DNA from 3 places in the Sodalis sp. RH16 genome. Region 3 is predicted to be linked to each of the others. Evidence: riboswitches for the same ligand, from Rfam matches in the RefSeq annotation. Region 3 holds a riboswitch; each other region holds the start of a gene.
What was found. Region 3 has a riboswitch for thiamine pyrophosphate ahead of thiC (phosphomethylpyrimidine synthase ThiC). Riboswitches for the same ligand answer to the same signal wherever they lie in the genome.
Positions count from the first base shown of each region.

Region 1: it holds a riboswitch for thiamine pyrophosphate, as region 3 does, so the genes downstream of both, thiB (thiamine ABC transporter substrate binding subunit) here and thiC (phosphomethylpyrimidine synthase ThiC) in region 3, are expected to answer to the same signal.
Region 2: it holds a riboswitch for thiamine pyrophosphate, as region 3 does, so the genes downstream of both, thiM (hydroxyethylthiazole kinase) here and thiC (phosphomethylpyrimidine synthase ThiC) in region 3, are expected to answer to the same signal.

Region 1 covers NZ_CP178737.1:419,650-427,487, reverse strand. Annotated here, with positions in the region: gene ACL2XJ_RS01955 (DedA family protein) at 1-284, shown strand, start outside; gene ACL2XJ_RS01950 (S8 family serine peptidase) at 371-1,789, opposite strand; gene thiQ (thiamine ABC transporter ATP-binding protein ThiQ) at 2,259-2,972, opposite strand; gene thiP (thiamine/thiamine pyrophosphate ABC transporter permease ThiP) at 2,959-4,566, opposite strand; gene thiB (thiamine ABC transporter substrate binding subunit) at 4,542-5,522, opposite strand; TPP riboswitch at 5,566-5,684, opposite strand; gene sgrR (HTH-type transcriptional regulator SgrR) at 5,722-7,383, opposite strand; gene sgrT (glucose uptake inhibitor SgrT) at 7,492-7,659, shown strand.
Region 2 covers NZ_CP178737.1:6,048,164-6,056,001, reverse strand. Annotated here, with positions in the region: gene ACL2XJ_RS27660 (aldo/keto reductase) at 1-302, shown strand, start outside; gene ACL2XJ_RS27655 (DUF1456 family protein) at 455-922, shown strand; gene ACL2XJ_RS27650 (GNAT family N-acetyltransferase) at 951-1,397, opposite strand; gene ACL2XJ_RS27645 (helix-turn-helix transcriptional regulator) at 1,756-2,487, shown strand; gene ACL2XJ_RS27640 (hypothetical protein) at 2,788-3,135, shown strand; TPP riboswitch at 3,165-3,265, shown strand; gene thiM (hydroxyethylthiazole kinase) at 3,305-4,099, shown strand; gene thiD (bifunctional hydroxymethylpyrimidine kinase/phosphomethylpyrimidine kinase) at 4,096-4,899, shown strand; gene ACL2XJ_RS27625 (hypothetical protein) at 4,846-5,760, opposite strand; gene yegS (lipid kinase YegS) at 5,926-6,825, opposite strand; gene yegQ (tRNA 5-hydroxyuridine modification protein YegQ) at 7,146-7,838, opposite strand, start outside.
Region 3 covers NZ_CP178737.1:1,439,000-1,446,837, reverse strand. Annotated here, with positions in the region: gene thiH (2-iminoacetate synthase ThiH) at 1-287, opposite strand, end outside; gene ACL2XJ_RS06580 (thiazole synthase) at 287-1,078, opposite strand; gene thiS (sulfur carrier protein ThiS) at 1,081-1,281, opposite strand; gene ACL2XJ_RS06570 (HesA/MoeB/ThiF family protein) at 1,281-2,048, opposite strand; gene thiE (thiamine phosphate synthase) at 2,038-2,691, opposite strand; gene thiC (phosphomethylpyrimidine synthase ThiC) at 2,688-4,607, opposite strand; TPP riboswitch at 4,710-4,823, opposite strand; gene rsd (sigma D regulator) at 4,934-5,455, opposite strand; gene nudC (NAD(+) diphosphatase) at 5,549-6,349, shown strand; gene hemE (uroporphyrinogen decarboxylase) at 6,368-7,432, shown strand; gene nfi (deoxyribonuclease V) at 7,513-7,838, shown strand, end outside.

The sequences.
Region 1 (7,838 bases), 1.0 Mb from region 3:
CGGGTGTGGCCATCAATATCCCCGACGGCCAGCATACCGGCGGATTCCGTGCCCTGCTGCTGACGGTGGCGCTGCTATTTTGGCTTACCGGCTGGCTAATCTGGCGCTGGCGCCGCAGCCACAAAATATCCACGCGACCGGCGGCCCGCCTGCTGCCTTTGCGCAGGCTGCGCTGGCTGACGCCGTTATGCATCCTGGGGACGGCGGCGGTCATCGCGGCGTTAATCCGCCATCCGCTGATGCCGGTTTATGCCGCTCAGTTTTGTAAAGTACTCAGCTTCTGATTATGTTGGCGATTTTATGTCGCTTCATAATAAGCAAAACACATATCTGTTATTGATATGCCTTTGCGGGTTGATGAAGCAAAACGTCAGGAAATGGTTTTGAAAGTAGATAAAGCCGCAGACAGATTGGGCTGGGTGCCAATGATGAGGGAGTCGTTATTCTGGAATACCGTACCTGTCTCGGTGAATATTTGCCTGAGTAATCTGGGGGGGAGCGACCAGTTATTCGCTTTGGCGATACTAGACAGGCTGGCCGCGGCGCCGGCGACAATGGGATTGGCGGAGGACGTGCCGCCGTAGTTGTTGATATACCAGGCATTGGGATAATTGAAAAGATTTCCGCTGCCATAAAAAGTCGTGACGACGTACGCGCCCCAACTGGAGCTGTCGATACGCGAGCCGTAATTGCTAAAGGAAGCGCGTCTCGCGGTGGTGGGGTCGATGGCTCCCACATAAATTGCGCCGGAATCTCTGACGTTCCGATTAAATTTGCCGTTAAAGGCGGCATGATCCAAATTTATCGCCCCGTTGCCGGCGGCGATAATAACATGAACGCCCTTATCGGTTAATGCCCGGATAATATCATAATAGGCATTGTTATACTCCAGCGGGACATAACAATCAGCCGTACACCCTGTTTCTGTTCCGCCGATGAGCTGTATGCCCATTTGTACCACATCTCCCGCATTCAGCTGATAGTAGGCATTATAAATATTTTCTATCGGCCACGCCGCGTAGGCGACCCGGGCGTTATAGGCTATTCCCACTATCCCGCTCATTGTCGCCGTCGGCAAAAACCTTGCTGCCGCCACGCCGACGGAAGCGGTATCATGAAAATCAATGTTTGCCGCTCCCTGTACAAACGCGCGCTCATGGGGCAAATTGACGTGGCTGGTATCCCAAGCGGATAACTCGTATGACAGGATGGTGACATAACTTCCATCCCCGCCAAGTGTCCCCCAGGTGCCATGCACATATATTCCGCCTATCTTATAATTGCCCGTCCTATATGCCGGCGAACTGAGGTAATACTGGTATTGATAAAAATCGGGTATAATGAGATCGGTCGTAATGAACTCGGTATTGCACCCATCACCATGCTGGCGAGGATCATGGTGAAAATTTATGCCTGCCGAGGCATCCACAGGTTTGCCGGCCGGATAGACCAATTCTATAAAATCCTGCTCGGCGATAAGCTGTAAAATGGCATTGAGATGATTAGCGCTAGGGTTAACCTCTGACAAAACAACTTTAAAATAGCGATCAAAACCATAAATTTCGTCCACGGCGGATGAATTCGCCGGATAAGACCTAGCGGTTTTTTCCAATAATTTATGTACCTCGCAAGTGGTTATGTTTCTATTCAATAATGCTTTTATATGCTGCGCCTCAGCTTGATAAGTGCAAGCGTTACCATTTTTTTTTAACACCTTGAATACGATATAGAGATATTCGACACCTTGCTGCGCATAGTGATCTATTTTGCCGTGATTGATATTTAACATGATTTAAGTATCCTGGTGTCGGCGAACGAGAAATATTGATGTAACTCTATGAATTATATAAAATAAGCATTATTTTTTATCTAAATTTTTTAGCGGTAGATCCTGCTTTAAATATTATTGGAAATGAAAGGTACATACAATCTTTCACTCATTTCAGATCATATTATGAATGAAAGAAAATAATGTGAAGTGCTTCAAGAGTGCCATATTCGGTCATTTAACCCAATCATAGTGCTAATTATTGCCGGGTCGTTGTGCCTGGGCAATAATATTGATTGTTATAAGCATATAATCTGGCGGGCAAAATTGCGATATCATCAAAATATCACCAAGCCTGCCGCAATCGTGCAAACGTGCAAACGTGCAAACGTGCAAACGTGCAAACGTGCAATCGTGCAATCGTGCAAGCATGCGGCCTTCGGACGAGCGTGAGGGGCGGGAGCGTTTGTCGCCCATGGCTACCTGCTTGCTATCTGCCGCCGTCGCCGGGCTTGATACCCAATATGGCGGCCTCGGGCGCCTCTCCCGAGGCCAGGCGGCGGGTCGGACCGTCATAATAAACGCGGCCGTCCACGATCAGCAGGGTGCGCGGCGCGATACGCACGGCGTCATCCAGATTGTGCGATACCATCAGCAGCGTCAGGCCGCGCTGGTTGCAGACCTCCTCCACCCGTTGCAGCATATCGTTGCGCAGCGCCGGGTCCAAGGCGGAAAACGGCTCGTCCAGCAACAGAATCGGCCGATCCCGCACCAGACAGCGCGCCAGCGCCGCCCGCTGGCGCTGGCCGCCGGATAACTGGCCCGGCAACCGCTGCAGCAGGTCTTCAAGCCCCACCTGCAGCGCCACGCCTTGCACCCGATCCCGTTGTTCGGCGGTGAGCCGCAGGCCGGGATGCAGGCCGAGGCCGATGTTTTCCGCCACCGTAAGATGGGCAAACAGGTTGTTTTCCTGGAACAGCATGGATACCGGTCGCCGATCGGGCGGGGTGTTACTGTGATCCTCGCCGTTCAGCGCTATCCGGCCGCAGTCCGGCGATAAAAAGCCGGCGATGAGATTGAGCAGCGTGCTTTTCCCCGCGCCGCTCGGCCCGAGCACCGCGACCTTTTCACCCGCCGCCAGCCGCAGATCGAAACGCATCGGCAGATGACGGTAAAGATAGGTCACGTTATCAAGCTGGATCATGGGACTCCGAGAGTTTTTCAATGACGGAAAACAGTATAAAGCACAACAGCAGCAGGACCAGCGCGCTCACCGCTCCGTCCTGACTGTGGTAGGCGCCGATTTGCTGATAGAGGTAGTAAGGCAGGGTGCGGAAATGTTCGTTGCCGAACAGGGCCACCACGCCGAAATCCCCGATGGAAAGAATGCTGGCAAAGGCCATCGCCCGTCCGAGGGGCTGTCGCAGCGCCCGCCACTCCACCACGTTTAACCGCGCCGCGCCCCGGATGCCCAGGGACAGGCACAGACGGTTGTAGCGCTCCGCCACGTCCAGCATCGGTGTTTCCAGAATTTTCAACGCATAGGGTACGGCCATCAGGGCGTTGGTCAGTATCACCAGCCCATAGGGTGACTGCGGTAGCCCGACGCTGTTATTGGCCAGCAGAAAGAAGCCGGCGGCCAGGACAATGCCCGGCATCGCCAGGATCAGCATGCCGCTCAGGTCGAGCATCTGCGCTCCCCATAAAGAACGGCGTAACCGCAGTTCCCGGCTGCTCCATAACAGCATCAGCGTTAGGGTAATACACAGCAGGCCGGCGCCGAGGGCAATCCGTAACGAGGTGAGCATGGCCGACCATAAGGCTGGCCGGGCCAGGGCCGAGGCAAGGTCGCGGTTGATACCGTCGGCGACCACCGCCAGCAAGGGGGGCAGCAACAAGAGCAATGCCATGACGATAACGATCCCGTCGATGATTCTTCCCCGGTGCCTGTCGCGGGGATTGCGCCAGGCTGACGGCCGGGTGTCCCCCACCGGAAAAGCCTTGGCCAGACGCTGGCTGAACAGTACCAGGCCCAGGCAGCAGATCATTTGCAGCAATGCCAGCAGCGCCGCGCGGCCGGGATCGTAGTCGTAGCTCAGCGCTTGGTAAATGGCCAGTTCGATGGTGGTGGCTCCGGGCCCGCCCCCCAGGGATAGCACGGTGGCGAAACTGGCGAAGCACAGCATAAAAATCAGCGCCGCCGCCGGCAGTAGCTGACGGCGCAACCAGGGCCACTCCAGCAGCCGGAAAAAATTCCAGCCGCTGATATTGAGCTGTGCCGCCAGCTGGCGGTGTTCCACCGGGATACTTTCCAGTCCCTGCAGCAGCAGCCGCGTCGCCAGCGGCAGGTTAAAAAAGACATGGGCCAGCAGAATACCCGGCAAACCATAGGGGGAGAAACCATAAGGCAGGTGCAGCGCCGCGCTTATCTGCGCCAGCCAGCCCTGGCGGCCGTAAACGTCCAATATACCGAATACCGCCACCAGCACCGGCATCACCAGCGTCATGGCGCAAAAGCGCAGCAGCAGCAGGCGGCCGGGGAAACGACGGCGAAAAAGCGCCCGGGCGAGAAAAATCGCCGGCAAGACCGACAGTACCGCCGACAGCAGCGCCTGCCAGAGGGTAAAACGCAGCACATGGCGAAGATAGCCGTCGGTCAGCATATCCCGCCATTGGGCGGCCGGGGCATTGATCCATAACGCGCCCACGGCCGACAGCGCAATGGCGGCCAGCAGCGTGGCCGCCAACAGTCCCGGCCATAGCCAGCGGGGGATTATTGGCTGACGGCGCGCAGCCATGTCTGGGTCCAATTGTTCCGTTGTTTCGCCACTTCCTGCGGCGTATAGGACAGCGTTTTTTGCGGCGGCTGGTCAAAACCGGCCGGCAGCGGAGTCTTTATCACCGGGTACATCCAGTTGCCGGTGGGGATGGTCTGCTGGAAGGCCGGCGTCACCATAAAATGCATAAACTGCTGCGCCAGCTCGGGATTTTTACTGGCGGCCAGTTGGCCGGCCACTTCCACCTGCACATAATGCCCTTCGCTGAAGGACGCGGCGGCGTAATTATCCTTTTTCTCTTCCACTATATGGTAGGCCGGCGAGGTGGTGTAGCTGAGCACCATATCCGCTTCCCCTTTCAGGAACAGCCCATAGGCCTCGCTCCAGCCCTTGGGCACGGTAACGGTCTTTTTCGCCAGACGTTGCCAGGCCTGTGGCGCGTCGTCGCCATAGACTTTTTGCACCCACAGCAGTAAACCCAGTCCGGGGGTGCTGGTGCGGGGATCTTCATAGATGATTTTCAGCGGCGCCGGGCCATCGATAAGCTCATGCAGGCTGGCGGGGGGATTTTTAAGCTTGTTTTTATCGTAGACAAAGGCGAAATAGCCGTAATCAAAAGGCAGAAAAGTAGCGTCATGCCAGCCGCCGGGCAGGGTAAGTCCTGCGGTATCCACGTTATGGGGTTTAAACAGATGGGTATCCTGGGCGGCCTGGATCAGATTATCATCCAACCCTACCACCACATCCGCACTGCTTTTTTTCCCTTCGATGCGCAGGCGATTGAGCAGCGCGACGCCGTCTTCCTGGACGATGAATTTCAGTTCACAGCCGCATTGGGCTTCAAAGGCCTTTTTAATAGCCGGGCCGGGACCCCATTCGGAGGCGAATGAATCATAGGTGTAAACCGTCAATACGGGTTTTGCCCATGCGGGTATGGAAGCCAGTAAAATAAGGGAAGGTAACCATTTTTTTATCACGTTGCGCTCCTGAAAAGAAGTATGGCAAAGGAGTTCTGAGGCAGCGCGGCGCGCTCTCAAATCCCTTCGCCGGTATTAACCGGATCAGGTTCGACGGGTGTGGTCTCAGCGAAATTCACCGGCGGCATAGCGCCGGAAAAAATCGCACCCCGTTGAGAACGCGTTCATTGTAATGGGTTTGTTCGCCTCTTGACAGCGTTTAGGAATCCGGCGGCGCAAACCAGGCGGATTTGAAATCGAACCAGCCGAGGGCATTCATGCGCACGCCGCGCATGCTGCGTTGCCCTTGCAATATCATCCGGTGGTGAAACAGAGGGTGCAGGCGATAATCGGTGACCAGCGCGCTGCACCACTCCGCCAGCGGTAATTGCCGGCTGCGCCAGGTTTGCGCTATCCGGGCGAAATCAGTTTGCAGGCAGTGATGCAGTAACGGCATTTCATAGAAGGTAGCGAACAGCGAGAATTCCAGCGGCGGGGAGAAGTTGGCGCTGCCAAGCCAAATGTCGCTCTGCGCCGCGCCCTGATGCCAGGCTTCGTAGTTCAGGGTGTTGACGGTCAACTGGATATCCAGTCGTGCCAGGACCTCGGTCAAGGCGCGGCATAAATCATCAAATTCGGAATGGGCGTGGTAAACCGTCAGCCTGAGATGGGTCAGTCCCGACGGTTTCGGGCGCGCCTCGGCGACCTTGTTGTGGTGCCAGCGCGGCAGGATACCGTAGGCCGGCGACCAGTAGTGCTGATAGGCCGGTCCGGCCTGCACCAGCATGGATATCGGGTCGATGTTTTCGCAGAGCCAGCGGCGATGTTCCGGGTTTTGCATCAGCGGCGAGCGCTGATCGAACAGAATAAAATAGCAGCCGTCCCCCAGGCGGGTTTCCAGCTCATCATGGCCGCTGTCGTCCCCTTGCAGTTGCACCCCTGAGTAGGTCAGCTCAGCGGTAAGATCCGGCAATACCCAGATATTCACCTCATCAATCAGTGCTCGATAGCCGAAATAGTCATCAAAAGCCCGGATTTTCAGCTGGCTCGGGCCATTGTTGACCACGGCGTAGGGCCCGGTGCCGATGGGACGTCGGGTAAAATCAGGTAATGTTTGCCACTCCTGCGGCAAGATCATGGCCGATACGCTGCTCAGCAGCCAGGGCAGCCATTCGTCCGGCGCGGACAGGGTGATATCAACGGTATTGGCGGTGGCCGAGCTGACGCTATCCAGATGGCTGAACAGCGGCTGGTCTTTCAGGCGCAGCAGCGACAGGCGCACATCGTCGGTGGTCAGCTCGCGTCCATGATGAAAATGAATGGCCGGGCGCAGATAAAAACGCCAATGGAGCGCCGAGACCCGCTGCCAATGGTGGGCCAGATCCGGCTCCAGTTCCCCATTTTCCTCATTTATCCGGGTCAGGCCGCTGAAGATCTGCCGTACCACATGGTTCTCCGAGCGGCGCAGCGGCGTGCCGGGCAGCAAATTTTGCAGTGAACGATAGTAGAGGACCCGCAGAATATGCTTGCCTTGCCGGAAGCTGCGGCCCACATGGGACAACAGCATCTGGCGCACTACATCTTTGTCCCCCACCAATTGCACCAACTGGTCGATGCGATCCTGCTCCAGCAGGTCTTCGGCCCGCTGCTGTTGCAACGCCAGGCCGGTATAAAGAAACCGGAGATGTGAGTGTTTGCCGCGTCCGGCCTGGGAACGCCACTCCAGCCAGCCCATATCCTGCATCGCTTTCAGCAGGGAACGGACATGGCGCCGAGAGCAGCTGAGCACCAGCGCCAAATCCTGCAGAGTGGTCTCTTGCTCCTGCCCCTGGCAGCTTTGCCACAGGCGGATAAATTGCTGATGCAAGCGGGATGAAGTCATAAAAGAGGAACTCTCCTTCGAAAGCCGTCTATTTTTCTTCCGCTATAATAAGCCGATAATGCTTTTGTCGAAAGGGGAGCATCGAAAGGAGGCGACGGGGGCAAACAGATGAAAAAAACGACGTTACGACGATTCTATCAATGTTATCTGCGTGCCATCGGTAAAGGCGGTCGCCCTGATAAGGCTTCAAGCGCAGCAAGGATGGCGCTGTTATTACAGGTAACCCAGTGGCACATCGATAAGATGTCGGAAAACGAATACCAGCACTGGATATAATATTCTATGAATAGAGTATCCATGGTATGGAGCAATAAAAAGGATTTTGCTGCTTTGATAAACGTAAGCTTGTGAGTATTGGTGAAATCAACCAGCCGGGAAGCGAAAGCTTGCCGGTTTTTTTAATGTCAGGGGGGTAAAAGTATCTCAGAGGCGGGTGAAGATATTTATATATATTT
Region 2 (7,838 bases), 1.5 Mb from region 3:
ACAGTACTAAGCGATCCGAGACCGACAAGTTCGGCAAGACGCTTTATGAACATACCGCCGATGCCGATCGCCGGGTCGTCGAAGCGGTGGCGGCGGTGGCGGAGGAACGCCACGTCCCCCGCGCGCAGGTGGCTCTTGCCTGGGTACTGGCTAAATCAGCGGTGTCCGCTCCCATTGTCGGAGCCTCCAAGCCGGGTCATCTTGACGACGCCGTCGCCGCCCTGGATCTGGTATTGAGCGCCGAGGAGATAGCCCGGCTCGAGGCGCCGTATGTTCCCCATAGCGTGGTAGGTTTCTCATAAGCCAGACTGGAATATGAACACTGGTTTTGAGGACGAGAATGACCGCCTGGGATAAAAAGCCGGGCGGTTGTATTCATCAGCCCTATGTTTAACGCCGGATATCATTATACTGTCCGGCCATAAAGATAATTGCGCGATAAGGGACCGGGGTCATGATGAATAACGATGTGCTGCGCAGCGTACGCTATATGCTGAATCTGCATAATGAACAGCTCCTGGGCATATTGGCGTTAGCGGAGTGCGTCATTACGCCGCAACAGATGGCCGGCTTCGTTAAAAAAGAAGAGGAAGAGGGCTATGCGCCCTGTCCGGACATGGTGATGGGCTGTTTTCTTCATGGCCTGGTGATTCATAAACGCGGCCGGGATGAAACGATGCCGGAAGCTAAAATTGAACGAAAAATCACCAATAATATTATCCTGAAAAAGCTGCGTGTCGCCTTTTCACTGAAAACCAACGACCTGCAGGACATTCTCCAGTCCCAGGACTTTCGCCTCTCCCTGCCGGAGGTGACCGCCATGCTGCGGTCTCCGGGGCATAAAAATTATCGGGTATGCGGCGATCAGGTCCTGCGTTACTTTCTTAAAGGACTGGCTGCCCGGCTTCGCAAAGCGGTATAGAGCACATATTGAATAATTACCCTTTTGTTTAGCGAAAGAATAATTTGTGTTGCTCTATGGCGCGGTGCATGAGGAAATATTCCCCGTGTTCTGCGATGCCCGATGAGATGATCTTCCAGCCGTGACGCTGGTAAAACGCCAGGGCTCGGCGATTTTTGGTCAGGCACTTCAGGGCCATCTTATCGCCGCACAGCGGATAGCAGGCTTCCAGCAGCGCAGTGGCCACCCCCTGCCGCTGCCAGGCAGGATCAACAAATAGATTGTGCAAAAAGCTGTCCGGCAGCCAAAGGGAGGCAAAGCCGACAATGTGATTTTGCTCTTCGGCCACCAAAATCTTTTCGCCAAATGTCGCACCGTCGAAATCCTCCAGATGCCACTGTCTGCCGTCCAGCCAGGTCCAGCATTTTTTGCGGGAAGAGAGGTACAGGGTGCGTAAAAAGGGTCGGTCTGATTCTCGATAAGTCCTGACAAGCACAGCTTCTCCTTACTGCAACTACCCGGTGCAGTGGATGGATTCTTGGGAAAGCACTCGGTGCTTAATTATATCAGACAATTTGTCAATAATTTGATGGTTGTGGCCCTTCCGGACCGAATCCGCGGTTTCGGCCGGTAACAACGGACCGCCGGGCGGTGGGAGGCGGCGACGGTATTAAGGTATCAGTGGGTCAATTTTCCTAACAGATAAGGATATCCCTTGTTCTATTAGTAGTTGCATCAATACCTGGCCTCTTATATTATCGAAAATCCTCTTGAAATTAACCTTTCAGCCAGTCATTAATTACCTGGCGGGAATATTAAATGATGAGTATTAGTTAATATTGCAGGCATAGATTATGGAAAAATCAGTTGAAAACAGCCAAGATGTTTTTATCACAGCCATGAAAAAAGAACTTAAGCTCTATCTTATCCAGATTTTCAAGAATACTCATGTTTTTTGTTTTGCTTACTTAATGATGAACAAATCACACAGTTTTCCTGCCTCTATAATATCCGATTATCCGGCGGGCTGGATTAATCAATATAAAAACCATGGCTATCAAAAAATTGATCCGGTCATGATCATCGCATGCCGGAAATTTTCGCCATTTATTTGGCCTGACAATCCGGCGATAATCCATCAGCACAGTTTTTTCAATCTGTCGAAATTTTATCGTCTGAACAGCGGTTATACCTTCACGTTGCATGACGGCGACGACAATCTGGCGACGCTGAGCCTCACCAATCGCACCGGCAGCTCGGATTTTTATCGTATCATCGAGCAAAATAAGGAAAAATTCCAGATGCTGTTGATTACCACCCATGAAAAAGTGATCAATTTTATGCGCGCCGAAATGCGCGCTATGCAGCCTTACGGCGGCCCACCCACCCATGCACTGCTATCGCCCAGGGAAAAAGAAGTATTATTCTGGGCCAGCGCGGGTAAAACCTATGGCGAGGTGGCCACTATTCTTACCATCAGAGAAGGAACGGTAAAATTTCATATAAGAAATATTATTGATAAGCTTGGCGTTGTCAATGCTAAACATGCCATTAGCCGTGCCATGGAGCTCAAGCTTTTCAGTTAATGCTTTATGAACGATAAGGTTGGATAATATTATCTTCGCTGGTCTTGTGTGTTCTGTTTTATTATCCAAAATAAAAATTATTTAATTTTTATTAAACCAGATCCATATATTGATGTGCTAATTACATTCATTTTCTCAGGGTTTCACCTCGGAAAGCTAAAACCTGATGTTTATTGTAGCTGCGTTTATACCCTCTCTTTTAATCTAATCGGACGGGATACCGGCGCCGCGAAGTTGTAGACAGTGTCGGTAATAGACATTGAAAATACAGCAGGAAGCAAATAGGATTGATTATATTACATGTGTAAAATTATTGCCCCTTATCTGCTTTTTTTATTCCCTTTGACGGCCTTCGCCTCCAATGTTGTTGATAAAGAGGTGCTGCAACGCATTTTGAATAACGTTTCCCATGAGTGCCTTGGCAATCCGGCCTGGCCAATCTCCCTGCCGGTGGATAACGATCCCTGGCTCTTGGGCCGTATCGAGGCCTTGGCCGAGTCGGGGCTGGTTCAGCCGGCCTGGCTTGATAATCGCCCCGTCTGGCTGCTGACCCCCACCGGCGCAGGTTCCTCGCCTCGCACCGGCGATGGGTGCATCGGCCGGATGCTGTTGCGGCATGGCTTGCAGGAAGTCCCCTGCGATCGTTGATCTTTTCTTCCCGCACCCGGATAATCAACAGACTTGACTCGGGGTGTCCGTTGTTACGCAGCGGACTGAGATTTAACCCGCATAACCTGATCTGGATAATGCCAGCGTAGGGAAGTCACGGCGTCCCTTCCTCCGGATCCCGTCTTCTTAAACGCCGGCTGGGAGCAATATGACTGTACAACCTATGGAATTTCCCGGCCTGACCGCGGCCGCCTCCCTTGATTTGCTTCGGCAGCATGCGCCGCTGGTGCATTGCTTGACCAATGACGTGGTGCAGGCTTTTACCGCCAATACCCTGCTGGCGCTCGGCGCCGCGCCGGCAATGGTGGTCGATCCGGAAGAGGCGGCGCAATTCAGCGCCATGGCCGATGCCCTGCTGGTGAATATCGGCACGCTGCGCCGCCGCCAGGCGGAGGCCATGCTGGCCGCCGTCCAGGCCGCTAACGAGGCCGGCACTCCGTGGGTACTCGATCCGGTGGCGGCGGGACCTCTTGCCTATCGAACCGGGTTCGCCCATAGCCTCCTGCCGCTGCGCCCGGCCGCCATCCGCGGCAATGCCTCCGAGATCCTGGCCTTGGCCGGCGAGAGCGCTCTGGGACGCGGCGTGGACAGTGCCGATGATTCCAGCCTGGCCCTGTCCGCCGCCCGGAAGCTGGCCACGGACCATCACACGCTGGTGGCGGTAACGGGACGGGTGGATTTTGTCACCGACGGGGAGCGGATATGGTCCATCAATGACGGCCATCCGCTGATGACCCGGGTGACGGGGACCGGCTGCGCGTTATCGGCGGTGGTGGCGGCCTTTTGCGCGCTGCCGGGGGATCGTTTGTCGCACGTGGCCGCCGCCTGCAAAGTCATGGCCCGCGCCGGCCGGCTCACCGCGGCTGACGTCAGGGGGCCCGGCAGTTTTGCCGTGGATTTCCTTGATAGACTCTATACTCTCCAGGGAGAGCAGCTGCAATGAGCCGCATCCGGAATCTCTTGACCATCGCCGGTACCGATCCCAGCGGCGGGGCCGGCATCCAGGCCGATATGAAAACCTTTTCGGCCCTCGGCGCTTACGGCACCACGGTAATTACCGCCCTGGTGGCGCAAAATACCCGCGGCGTGCAATCCATCTATCCCATCACTCCTGAGTTTGTAGGTGAACAGCTGGACTCGGTGCTCAGCGATGTGCGTATCGACAGCGCCAAAATCGGCATGCTGGGGCAGGAGGATATCGTCCGGGTAGTGGCGGAAAAACTCCGGCAATATCCCATCCCCTTCGTGGTGCTGGACACGGTTATGGTGGCGAAAAGCGGTGATTTCCTGCTGGCGCCGGATGCGGTGTCGGCGCTAAGGGATGAACTGTTGCCGCTGGCATCCATCATCACCCCCAACCTGCCGGAGGCGGCGGCATTATTGAACTGCCCGCCGGCGGCCGATGAAAGCGGCATGCGTGAGCAGGGCCGGGCGCTGCTGGCCTTGGGTTGCCGGGCGGTGGTGATGAAAGGCGGCCATCTGCATGGAGAATCCAGCCCCGATTGGCTGATTACCGCCGACGGGGAGCTGCGGTTCGATGCCCTGCGGGTCAATACCCGCCATACCCACGGCACCGGCTGTACGCTGTCCGCCGCGTTGGCGGCGTTGCGCCCGCAATATGACGACTGGGAGCAAACCCTGCGGGCGGCGAAAGCCTATTTGCAGCAGGCGTTGCTGCATGCCGATGATTTAGAGGTCGGGCAGGGGATTGGACCCGTCCATCATTTCCACCAGTGGTGGTGACATGCCGGTTAACACACCTTCGGCGTAGCTCAACAGCGAGCGGGCATATTGCAGATGGCGGGCGTCGAAGACGTTAAGCGGATAGTGTTTCTCGGCGCGGTGGGGACGAATGCGCAGCGAAGGCACGAGTTTGTCCTGCTTTTTATCCGGTACCGCGGTAAAGATATATCCCGGCTGCAGGCGGTTGTCTTCATCGCGCCATAATAACTGCAATGACGGATAGGGGGGGTTGGAACGGGCGATAAAAACGTTGCCGGACCAAAAGCCCTCGAACGGTCCGTCCTTTTGCAGGCGCTTCTCTTCGAAAACCGGTGCGTTGACCCATGCGGTCAATGCCGCAGGAGTAATGGCCTGTTCCAGCTGTTTCCACAGCGGGCAGCCGTTTTCCAATTGCCAGCAGGCTAAACCGATATAGTCGTTTAGCGCCTGCCAATCCTGTTCCAATTTAAGTTTTAACGACTTGTCGAACAGGTTGCGGTATTGGACGATGGGACTGCGCAGCTCACCGATGGTGTCATAGGTAATCAAGGTGGCATTGCGCGGCTTGCGGCGCAGCGATAACCAGAGAAATATTTTGGGGATGCGAAAGGCGATGGACTGCACGCTAAGACGGTATTGATTCTCCTTGGACAGCACAAAGCCGTTGGAGGTACCGCGCTTTTCGCGATAATTGTGAATCACCACCACGCTGTCTTCACCCATCCATCCGGTGACGTAATGTTCTTTATCGCTGTCGGTGAGCTTCAGGTCATCCACCATGGAGCAAATGTTCTTTTCGTCTAACGTCGACAGGGGATGTGTCTCTTTGGCGCTGTAATAAAGGCTTTCTGGCATGGGTAGGTCGGGTGAAAAAGCTTGCATTATAATTTCCTGGGTAAGCGATATGCCATATAACCTTCATCTTTCAAGTTGCAGCCGGCACAGCTGCAACTCGAAATCTATTGCGTACAGATTACCTTAAGTTGTTATACAAATTCTTTACCCACGCGCCTTTGACGGCCAATATTGTGCGTAAGATCAAAATCTTTATGCCAATAACGGGCATTGCGGCGGCAAACGGCATGAGAGCGCCGCCGGCAGCACTTTAATCCGGAATTTTTTTCCTCTCAGCGGTTCACCGTCCAGATTGAAGGTGACCTCATGGGGCGCGATTATCTCCAGCCAGGGCAGAGTGGCGGAAACGATATGCGGATTCTCGGTGTCGGTGGAGAGGCTATTGAGCAATATTGGCAACCACTCTTCCACGGCGAAGATACGCAACTGCAGCTTACCGTCATTGATAAGCGCTCCCGGACATAATACCTGGCCGCCGCCGGCCTGCCGGCCGTTACCGATACCGATCACCAGGGCGTCGCCGGTCCAGCTGAAGCCGGGCCCGCGGATTTCGCAGCTATCGGCTTTCAAGGTGTCCATGCGCAGCAAACCGTGGATGAAATAGGATGCGCCCCCCAGCACCGATTTTAATTTCGCCGGTGTTTCGCTGGTGATACGGGTACCGAAGCCGCCGGTGGCCATATTGATGAAAAAACGATCCTGATTGACCCGGGCGAGATCGATATCCGTCGCTTTGCCCAGCACGGCCAGCGCCAGCGCTTTATCCAGCTCCGCCGGGATGGCGCAGCTTTGGGCAAAGTCGTTGGCGGTGCCCAGCGGCAGGATGCCGAGGCTTGGGCGGCCTTTTACCGGCAACAACGCCAGCGCGCACGCCACTTCATTGATGGTGCCGTCGCCGCCGCCGGCAATCACCGTTTGCACTCCCAGCTTGACGGCTTCTTCCACATAACGATGCACATCGCCGTGTTCCCAGGTTACGCGGACATACAGCGGATAGCCGTCGTGCCGCTGCTGCTGCACGGCTTGCCGGAGCTCTTCGTTGCCAGCGCTCTTGCCGTTTAAAATAATCAATGAAGCGGGTATGGGTGGCATGGCTGATTCCATTAATCCTGTCTGTTGATCTTAGGGCGGGAGAGATGTGGTCCCAGCCCGGCACGATGTTCAACGGCGGGCGTAGTGCCTTTATCTAGTTTAGATACTAACGTCGGCGTCGGGAAAGTCGAAGAACAAAACGCGTTTTGCCGCGGGCGGGTCAAAACCGTAAAGGAACGGCAATGCAAAATAAAAAGCCAGCTCAAGGGAGGATGAGCTGGCGAAAGAGGTGGTTCCTGGTGTAGCTGGGTCGTTATTATCCGTTTGGTTTCAGCAAGCGCATCATACGCGTTGCCGGCTAGGCGTATTGTGACACAATTCTAACTTCCGGATATTTCACGATCCTTAAGCGGCAGGGCAGCGGATTTACCGTGCGGATCGCGGGTGGTGGTGCCGTCCAGGTTCCTCAGCAGTAGCGCGAAACGGATATCCAGCGCTTCAGGCACCGGTAAATAGACGGTATGGCCGTTGCCGGGAGCGACCTGGGCGGCGTTTCCTTTAATATCGGTAATCTGTTCGAGGGTAAACGTGATATTGCCCTGGGGGGTCATCAATTCGACGCTGTCCCCCAGGGAGAATTTATTTTTCACCGCCACTTCCGCCAGGCCGTCGCGGCGGTGGCCGGTAAATTCTCCCACGAACTGCTGAGTGTCGGATACCGAATAACCGTAATCGTAATTTTGCTGGTCCTCATGGACATGGCGGCGAAGAAAACCCTCGGTGTAGCCGCGATGGGCCAGGCCTTCCAGGGTGCGCAGCAGTGTCGGGTCAAAGGGTTTGCCGGCGGCCGCATCATCAATCGCCCGGCGATAGACCTGGGCGGTCCGGGCGCAATAATAGAAGGATTTGGTGCGGCCCTCGATCTTCAGCGAATGCACCCCCATCGCCGTCAGCCGTTCCACATGGGCGATGGCCCGCAGATCTTTCGAGTTCATGATGTAGGTTCCGTGCTCATCCTCGAAGGCGGTCATGTACTCTCCGGGACGCTGCTTTTCTTCCAGCATGAAGACCTT
Region 3 (7,838 bases):
ATGGAAAAACCGCAATAGGTACAATCATTGGAACAGAGGTTCGAGAGATAAAGCGGCAGATACAGATTCACCACGTTGCCGAAGCGTTGACGGGTCAGCTGCTGGGCGCGCTGGGCCAAGGGCTCAAGGTAGGGCTGGGCCGCCGGGGACAGAAGCGCCATAAAATCATTCAGGCCGGGCCGTTCGGCGGTTAATGCCCGCTCTACATCCCGGGCTTGCTTGGCATTGATGCCAAGACCGGCATCCTCCCAAGAGATGCGCTGCCAGTGGTTGATAAAAGAATCCATCAGGCCGCTCCTTCCACAGGCTGTTCGCTGTGGCGCAGAAAATCCGTTAACGGGCTGGTGGCGCTGGCCTGGAGTTGACGCGGCGCCAGGCCGGCGTGCCGGCATGACTCGCCGGCTTCCAGCGCCAGCCGGAAGGCGCGGGCCATGGCCACCGGGTCACGGGCCACGGCGATGGCGGTATTCACCAATACCGCATCGGCCCCCATTTCCAGCGCTTCCAATGCCTGGCTCGGGGCGCCGATACCGGCGTCCACCACCACGGGAATGCCTGCCTGTTCGATGATAATCTGCAGGAAATCACGGGTTTTCAAACCTTGATTGGAGCCAATGGGCGAGCCCAGCGGCATGACCGCTCCGCAGCCGGCCTCTTCCAGGCGGCGGCATAATACCGGGTCCGCGCCGCAGTAGGGCAAAACGACAAAGCCCTCTTTCACCAGCTGTTCCGCCGCTTTGAGCGTTTCGATGGGGTCGGGCAGCAGGTATTTTACATCCGGATGGATTTCCAGCTTGATCCAATGGGTTCCCAAGGCTTCACGGGCCAGACGTGCGGCAAACACCGCCTCTTCAGCGGTCTTGGCGCCGGAGGTGTTGGGCAGCAATTTCACGCCGGCCTGGCGCAGGGCGGGCAGGATAGCGTCATTGCCGTTGCGCAGATCCACCCGGCGCATGGCCAGGGTGACCAACTGGCTGCCTGAAGCGGCCAACGCCTGCAGCATGATATCGGCGGTAGAGAATTTTCCGGTGCCGGTAAGCAACCGGGAAGTAAAGGTAGTATCGGCTATTTTCAACATGTTCAGCCTCCTGCTATGGCTTGAAAAAGTAAGATGTCGTCGCCTTCGTTAATGAGATGCCGGGGCCACTGGCTGCGGGGAATAATGGTTTGATTGATTGCCAGGGCCGCGCCTTCCGACGAATATTTCAACTGGTCCAGCAATTCCGCCAGCGAGAGCCGGTGTGAAAGCTCTATGGGCCGTTCGTTAAGGGTGATTTTCATCAAACCGGCTCCCCCTCGCTGACCTGCGCGCCGCACAGTTCGCAGTCGGCGGCGCGGGTCAGTTTAAGGGTGCGCCAGGTCATGGATTTGCCGTCAAACAGCTGCAACCGGCCGCTCAGCGGGGAAGGCAAGCCGCTGAGAATTTTCGTCGCCTCCAATGCTTGCAAGGCGCCCATAATCCCGACCACCGGCCCGACGACGCCGGCGGTACGGCAGTTGCGCTGCGGTTCGGCGGCCTCAGGGAACAGGCAAGCATAGCAGCCGTGCCGGTAGGGCGGCTGCAGCACCAAAAATTGGCCGCTGAAGCCTACCGCGCTGGCGCTTATCAAGGTTTTACCCTGTTGGACGCAGGCGGCGTTTATCTCATGGCGGGTTTGCATATTATCGCTGCAGTCCAGGATCAAATCCGCCCTCGCCACCGCGCGCGTCAACGATTCGCCCGCCAGACGCTCCTGTAATGGGATATATTTTCCCAACGGGTTAAGCGCCTGTAACTGCTGCTGCGCCACCAGGGCCTTGGAATGAGTGATATCGCCGGTTCGATAGAGAATCTGGCGTTGAAGATTGCTGACGTCCACTCGGTCGTCATCCGCCAGCAGCAGGGTACCGACCCCAGCCGCCGCCAGATACAGGGCGGCGGGGGAACCCAGGCCGCCGAGACCGGCTATCAGCACGGTTGCAGCCATTAACTTTTCCTGGCCTTCGGGACCTATCTCTTCCAGCAGCATGTGCCGGCTGTAGCGCAAAAACGCCTGGTCATTGAGCATCCGCCACCTCCCGGCCTTCTGTTTTCTGCAATAAGACAGCGGTGGCCAACCGCCAGTCCGGCGCTTTGGTGATGGCGCTTACCACCGCCACGCTGCCGACGCCGCAGTCCATTACCGCGTCCACCCGATCGATACTGATGCCGCCGATGGCCACGGTGGGAATATCCTCCAATCCGGCCGCCATGCGCTTGAGATCCGCCAGCCCCTGCGGCTGCGACGGCATGATTTTCGTCTGGGTCGGGAAGATATGGCCCAGGGCGATATAAGAGGGCCGGAACGACAACGCCCGAGCCAGTTCCTGATCGTCATGGGTGGAGAGGCCCAGGCGCAGGCCGGCGCGCTGAATAACCGACAGATCGGCGGTATCCAGGTCTTCCTGGCCCAGATGCACACCGTAAGCGCCGTGTTTCACCGCCAGCCGCCAGTAGTCGTTAATGAATATTCTGGCCTGGTATTTCCTGCCCAGCAGGATGGCGGCTTCGATATCCGGTTCTACCGCCTCGTCCGGCCGATCCTTGATCCGAAGCTGCAGGGTGGTGACGCCTGCGTCCAGCAAACGGACTATCCAGGCCAGGGAGTCCACCACCGGATAGAGCCCCAGCCGATGGGCGGTGGGGGCAAAAGGTGCGTTGAGTGCATTCATTTAGCTATCCCCGCTTCAGTGGGCGTCAGATAGATTTCCCCGCCATGGGCGCGGAATTCGGCCGACATCGTATCCATGCCGCTTTGCTGAACGTCGATGGCCTGAGCGGCGGCATAATCCCTGACTTCCTGGGAAATCTTCATTGAACAGAACTTAGGACCGCACATGGAACAAAAATGCGCCACCTTACCGGACTCCTGGGGCAGGGTTTCATCGTGGTATGCGCGTGCCGTGGCGGGGTCCAGCGCCAGGTTGAACTGATCTTCCCAGCGGAATTCAAAACGCGCCTTGGACATGGCGTTATCGCGAATTTGCGCGCCGGGGTGGCCTTTGGCCAGATCCGCAGCGTGGGCGGCGATTTTGTAGGTGATTAGCCCTTGCTTCACGTCCTCTTTATTCGGCAGGCCCAAATGTTCCTTGGGCGTGACGTAGCACAGCATGGCGCAGCCGAACCAGCCGATAAGCGCCGCGCCGATGCCGGAGGTAAAATGGTCATAACCGGGGGCGATATCGGTTGTCAGCGGTCCGAGAGTGTAAAAGGGAGCTTCGTGGCAGTGCTCCAACTGCTCGGTCATATTGCGGCGAATCATATGCATCGGGATATGGCCGGGGCCTTCTATCATGACCTGGACGTCATATTCCCACGCGATTTTGGTGAGCTCGCCAAGGGTATAGAGTTCGGCGAACTGCGCCTCATCGTTGGCGTCCTGGATGGAGCCGGGGCGCAGGCCGTCGCCCAGCGACAGCGCTACATCATAGGCGGCGCAGATTTGGCAGATTTCGCGGAAATGTTCATACAGAAAGCTTTCCTTGTGATGTGACAAACACCATTTCGCCATAATGGAACCGCCGCGGGAGACGATGCCGGTTAACCGTTTGGCGGTCATGGGCACATAGCGCAGCAGCACGCCGGCATGAATGGTAAAGTAGTCCACCCCTTGTTCCGCCTGCTCCAAGAGGGTATCGCGGAACGTTTCCCAGGTCAGATTCTCCGCCACGCCGTTGACCTTTTCCAGCGCCTGGTAGATGGGCACCGTACCGATGGGGACCGGGCTGTTGCGCAGTATCCATTCCCGTGTTTCGTGGATATAGCGTCCGGTGGAGAGATCCATTACGGTATCCGCGCCCCAGCGCGTGGACCATACCAGTTTTTCCACTTCTTCTTCGATGGAAGAACTTACCGCCGAGTTGCCGATGTTGGCATTGACCTTCACCAGAAAATTGCGGCCGATAATCATCGGCTCCGATTCGGGATGGTTGATATTGGCGGGGATGATGGCGCGGCCCTCGGCAACCTCCCGCCGCACGAATTCCGGCGTGATATTTTCCGGCAGCTCGGCGCCGAAGCCATGGCCGGGATGCTGTTGCAATAGCACCTCGCCGCGGATTCGTTCACGGCCCATGTTTTCACGCAGCGCAATGAACTCCATTTCCGGCGTCACGATACCCGCCCGGGCGTAATGTAACTGTGTGACGCAGCGCCCAGGTTTGGCGCGCTGCGGCATATGGCCCGGTGCAAAACGGATTTCATCCAGACCGTCGTCGGCACGCCGCTCCCCGCTGTAACGAGAGCTTAATTCACTGACGGTTTCGGTATCCGCCCGGCGTTCGATCCAGTTGGCACGCAACGGAAACAAACCGGCGCGTACGTCAATGGATATCTCCGGGTCGCCATAGGGTCCGGCGGTATCGTATATCGGCACCGGCTCGTTCTGTTCATATCGGGGGGCGCTTTTATCACCGCCGATCATGGTCGGACTGAGCTGTATTTCACGCATCGGCACCCGGATATCGGCACTGCTGCCCTGCAAATAAATGCGGCGGGACTGGGGGAACGCCTCGCCTTTCAGGCGGTTGATAAAATCCTGGGCCTGTGCCCGCTGTTCGCGGCGGGAAGGAGTGGTGGGTAGAGACATAGCAATTCCTTATAAAGAAGTTAGGGAAAATTGCTTGTCCGGAGCGCTACGGGAGTAATAAGACAGGGCTGGAATCATATGTCGATCGACGATGATTCTTGGCGTTGAATTACTCTTGTTCCCTTCGCGGGTATTAACCCGATCAGGTTCCGCGGATCCCGAATTAACGGTCTCAGCCTGGCGTAATGTACGCGCTAGGCACTCCGACAAGATACCGGCTCATCACGAGCCAACGTTTGCTGACAAAGTGCCCCTACTCGTTGACGCCGGGGCGATTGGTCAGCGTTGCGGCTCAGATGAGCCGAAAAGGATGCTCAGACCCGGCGTTAAGCCAGGCGCGAGGCATCCGGGTCATTATTGGCGGCGGGTTCCGAGGGCCGATAGTCCGCTCGGTGCTCCAACGCCTTTTGAATCAGCTTGTCCTCCAGCGAAAACCGGGTGCCCAGCGCCTCGCCGACGCCGGAAAGGGCTTCCTGGAACTCCATGCAGTTGTCATGATCCACGGCGGTCTCAAATTGGCTGTCATAAAACGACATGATTTGTTGCGTATTTTCCTGCAAAGCCTGGTAGATCTGCGTTATTAAAAGACGGTTGGGACCGCTTTCGTCCGCCTCCGGCACGATACGATCGTACACATGAAAATGGCCGGCGGACAGATAGTCCACGAGATGATGGCAAAAGTCGTCCAGCGCGTTTTCATCCAGAGGAGTATGCTTTTCTTTGTTGGGCTTAAGACCGATGAGATGGTAATAAGCAACCAGTAAGCCCCGGCGGGCCACCAGCCATTGGTCAATAAGTTCGTTACTGCCGCCAACCCGTTGAGCCAAGATTTCCAGCTGGTTTAACATGACAGACTCCGATGTAATAAAAGTAACGCTGCGTTATTTATCTTTTAAAGCTAAATTCTAGATTGCCAGTGAAAAAGGGGTAGTGCAACTAAAATGGAACAAGAACTCAGCGGTAACGAACACGGCTGGTGGGTCGTCAGCCAGAACAGCAAATTGTGGTTACCCCAAGGGGAATTGCCGTTTGGTTTGGCCTCCGCCTGGTCGCTGCAGGGGTTTACTGCAACCCCCATCGGCGAATGGGCAGGGTCTACCGCCTGGCTGGTACGCCATACCATGCCCCGGGATATGGGATCGGTCCGGCAGATCATTGACCAAGACCCCGGCCTGTTCCAATTGGCAGGGCGGGGTGTCCAACTGGCGGAATTCTACCGGGCCCACCGGTTTTGCGGCTACTGCGGACATACCATGCGCATTAGCGGCAAAGAGTGGGCTTGCCTGTGCGATCATTGCCATGAACGCTATTACCCGCAAATCGCTCCATGCATTATAGTTGCGATTCGCCGGGGCGATGAAATTTTGCTGGCCCAGCATACCCGCCATCGCGGCGGCATCTATACCGTGCTGGCCGGATTCGTCGAAGTGGGTGAAACGCTGGAGCAAACGGTGGCCCGCGAGGTCATGGAAGAGACCAAGGTGAAGGTGAAGAATGTACGCTATGTCACCTCTCAGCCATGGCCTTTTCCCCATTCGCTGATGATGGCTTTTATGGCGGAGTATGACGGTGGCGACATCACCCCCGATCACAGCGAGATCCTGGATGCCGGCTGGTATCGTTACGATGCATTGCCGTTATTGCCGCCGCCGGGCACCGTGGCCCGCCGGTTAATCGAGGATACGGTGGCCCTATGTCGCGCGGATCGGGATGCCGACAGCTCTATTGCGACAACCCGTTAATAACAAAGGAAATCCAGCATGGATGAATTGAAAAACGATCGTTACCTGCGCGCCCTGCTGCGCCAGCCGGTGGATATGACCCCGGTCTGGATGATGCGGCAGGCCGGTCGCTACCTGCCGGAATACCAGGCGACCCGCGCCGAGGCCGGGGATTTCATGTCGCTGTGCAAAAACGCTGAATTGGCCTGCGAGGTGACGCTGCAGCCGTTAAGGCGTTATCCCCTTGACGCGGCGATTCTGTTTTCCGATATTCTGACCATCCCCGATGCCATGGGATTGGGACTCTATTTTGAACAGGGAGAGGGGCCGCGTTTCGAGCGGCCCCTCTTATCTTTCGGCGACATAACAAAATTACCCATTCCCGATCCCGAGCAGGAATTGGTGTATGTCATGAACGCGGTGCGTACCATCCGAAAAAATCTGCGCGGCGAGGTGCCTTTAATCGGCTTCTCCGGCAGTCCCTGGACCCTGGCAACCTACATGGTTGAAGGCGGCAGCAGCAAATCCTTCACCAAAATCAAAAAATTGATGTATACGGAACCGAAGAGCCTGCATCTGCTGCTGGACAAACTGGCGGATAGCGTCACGCTTTATCTGAACGCCCAGATTCGCGCCGGCGTCCAGGCGGTGATGATTTTCGATACCTGGGGCGGTGTGCTTACCGGTAATGGCTACCGGGAATTCTCTCTCGCTTACATGCATAAAATCATCGACGGTCTGCTGCGGGAGAACGAAGGGCGCCGGGTGCCGGTGACCTTGTTCACCAAGGGCGGCGGACAGTGGCTGGCACAGATGGCCCAAACCGGTTGCGACGCCCTGGGCCTTGACTGGAGCACCGACATCGGCGACGCCCGCCGCCTCGTGGGAGATAAAGTGGCTCTGCAAGGCAATATGGATCCGTCGATACTGTACGCCCAACCGCAGCGCATCGAGCTGGAAGCCGCTGAAATACTTGCGGGTTTCGGGTACGGGGAAGGACATGTGTTTAACCTGGGGCATGGCATTCACCAGGATGTGCCGCCGGAAAACGCCGGCGTATTGGTGGAGGCGGTACACCGCCTGTCGCGTCCTTATCACCCTTAATCCTTACCACATGTAGTCGCCGGCGTTATCATTCGTTGACGCTGAGGTTATCACCCGTAGGAGCTGGCATTATGGAAATTGTGGATATAGCCGGATTACGTGCGCAGCAAATCGCCACCGCGGGAAATGTTATCCGTCATGACGCTTTTGATTTCGAGACCCCGTCAATCATCGCCGGCGCCGATGTGGGATTTGAACAAGGGGGCGAGGTGACCCGCGCGGCCATTGCTCTGCTGCGCTTTCCGTCCCTGGAGCTCATCGAGTATCAGGTGGCGCGTATCAATACCACCATGCCGTATATTCCCGGCTTTTTGTCCTTCAGGGAGTACCCGGCCCTACTGGCCGCATGGCAGCGTCTTTCGCAGCAGCCGGATTTGGTCTTTGTGGACGGCCACGGCATCTCCCA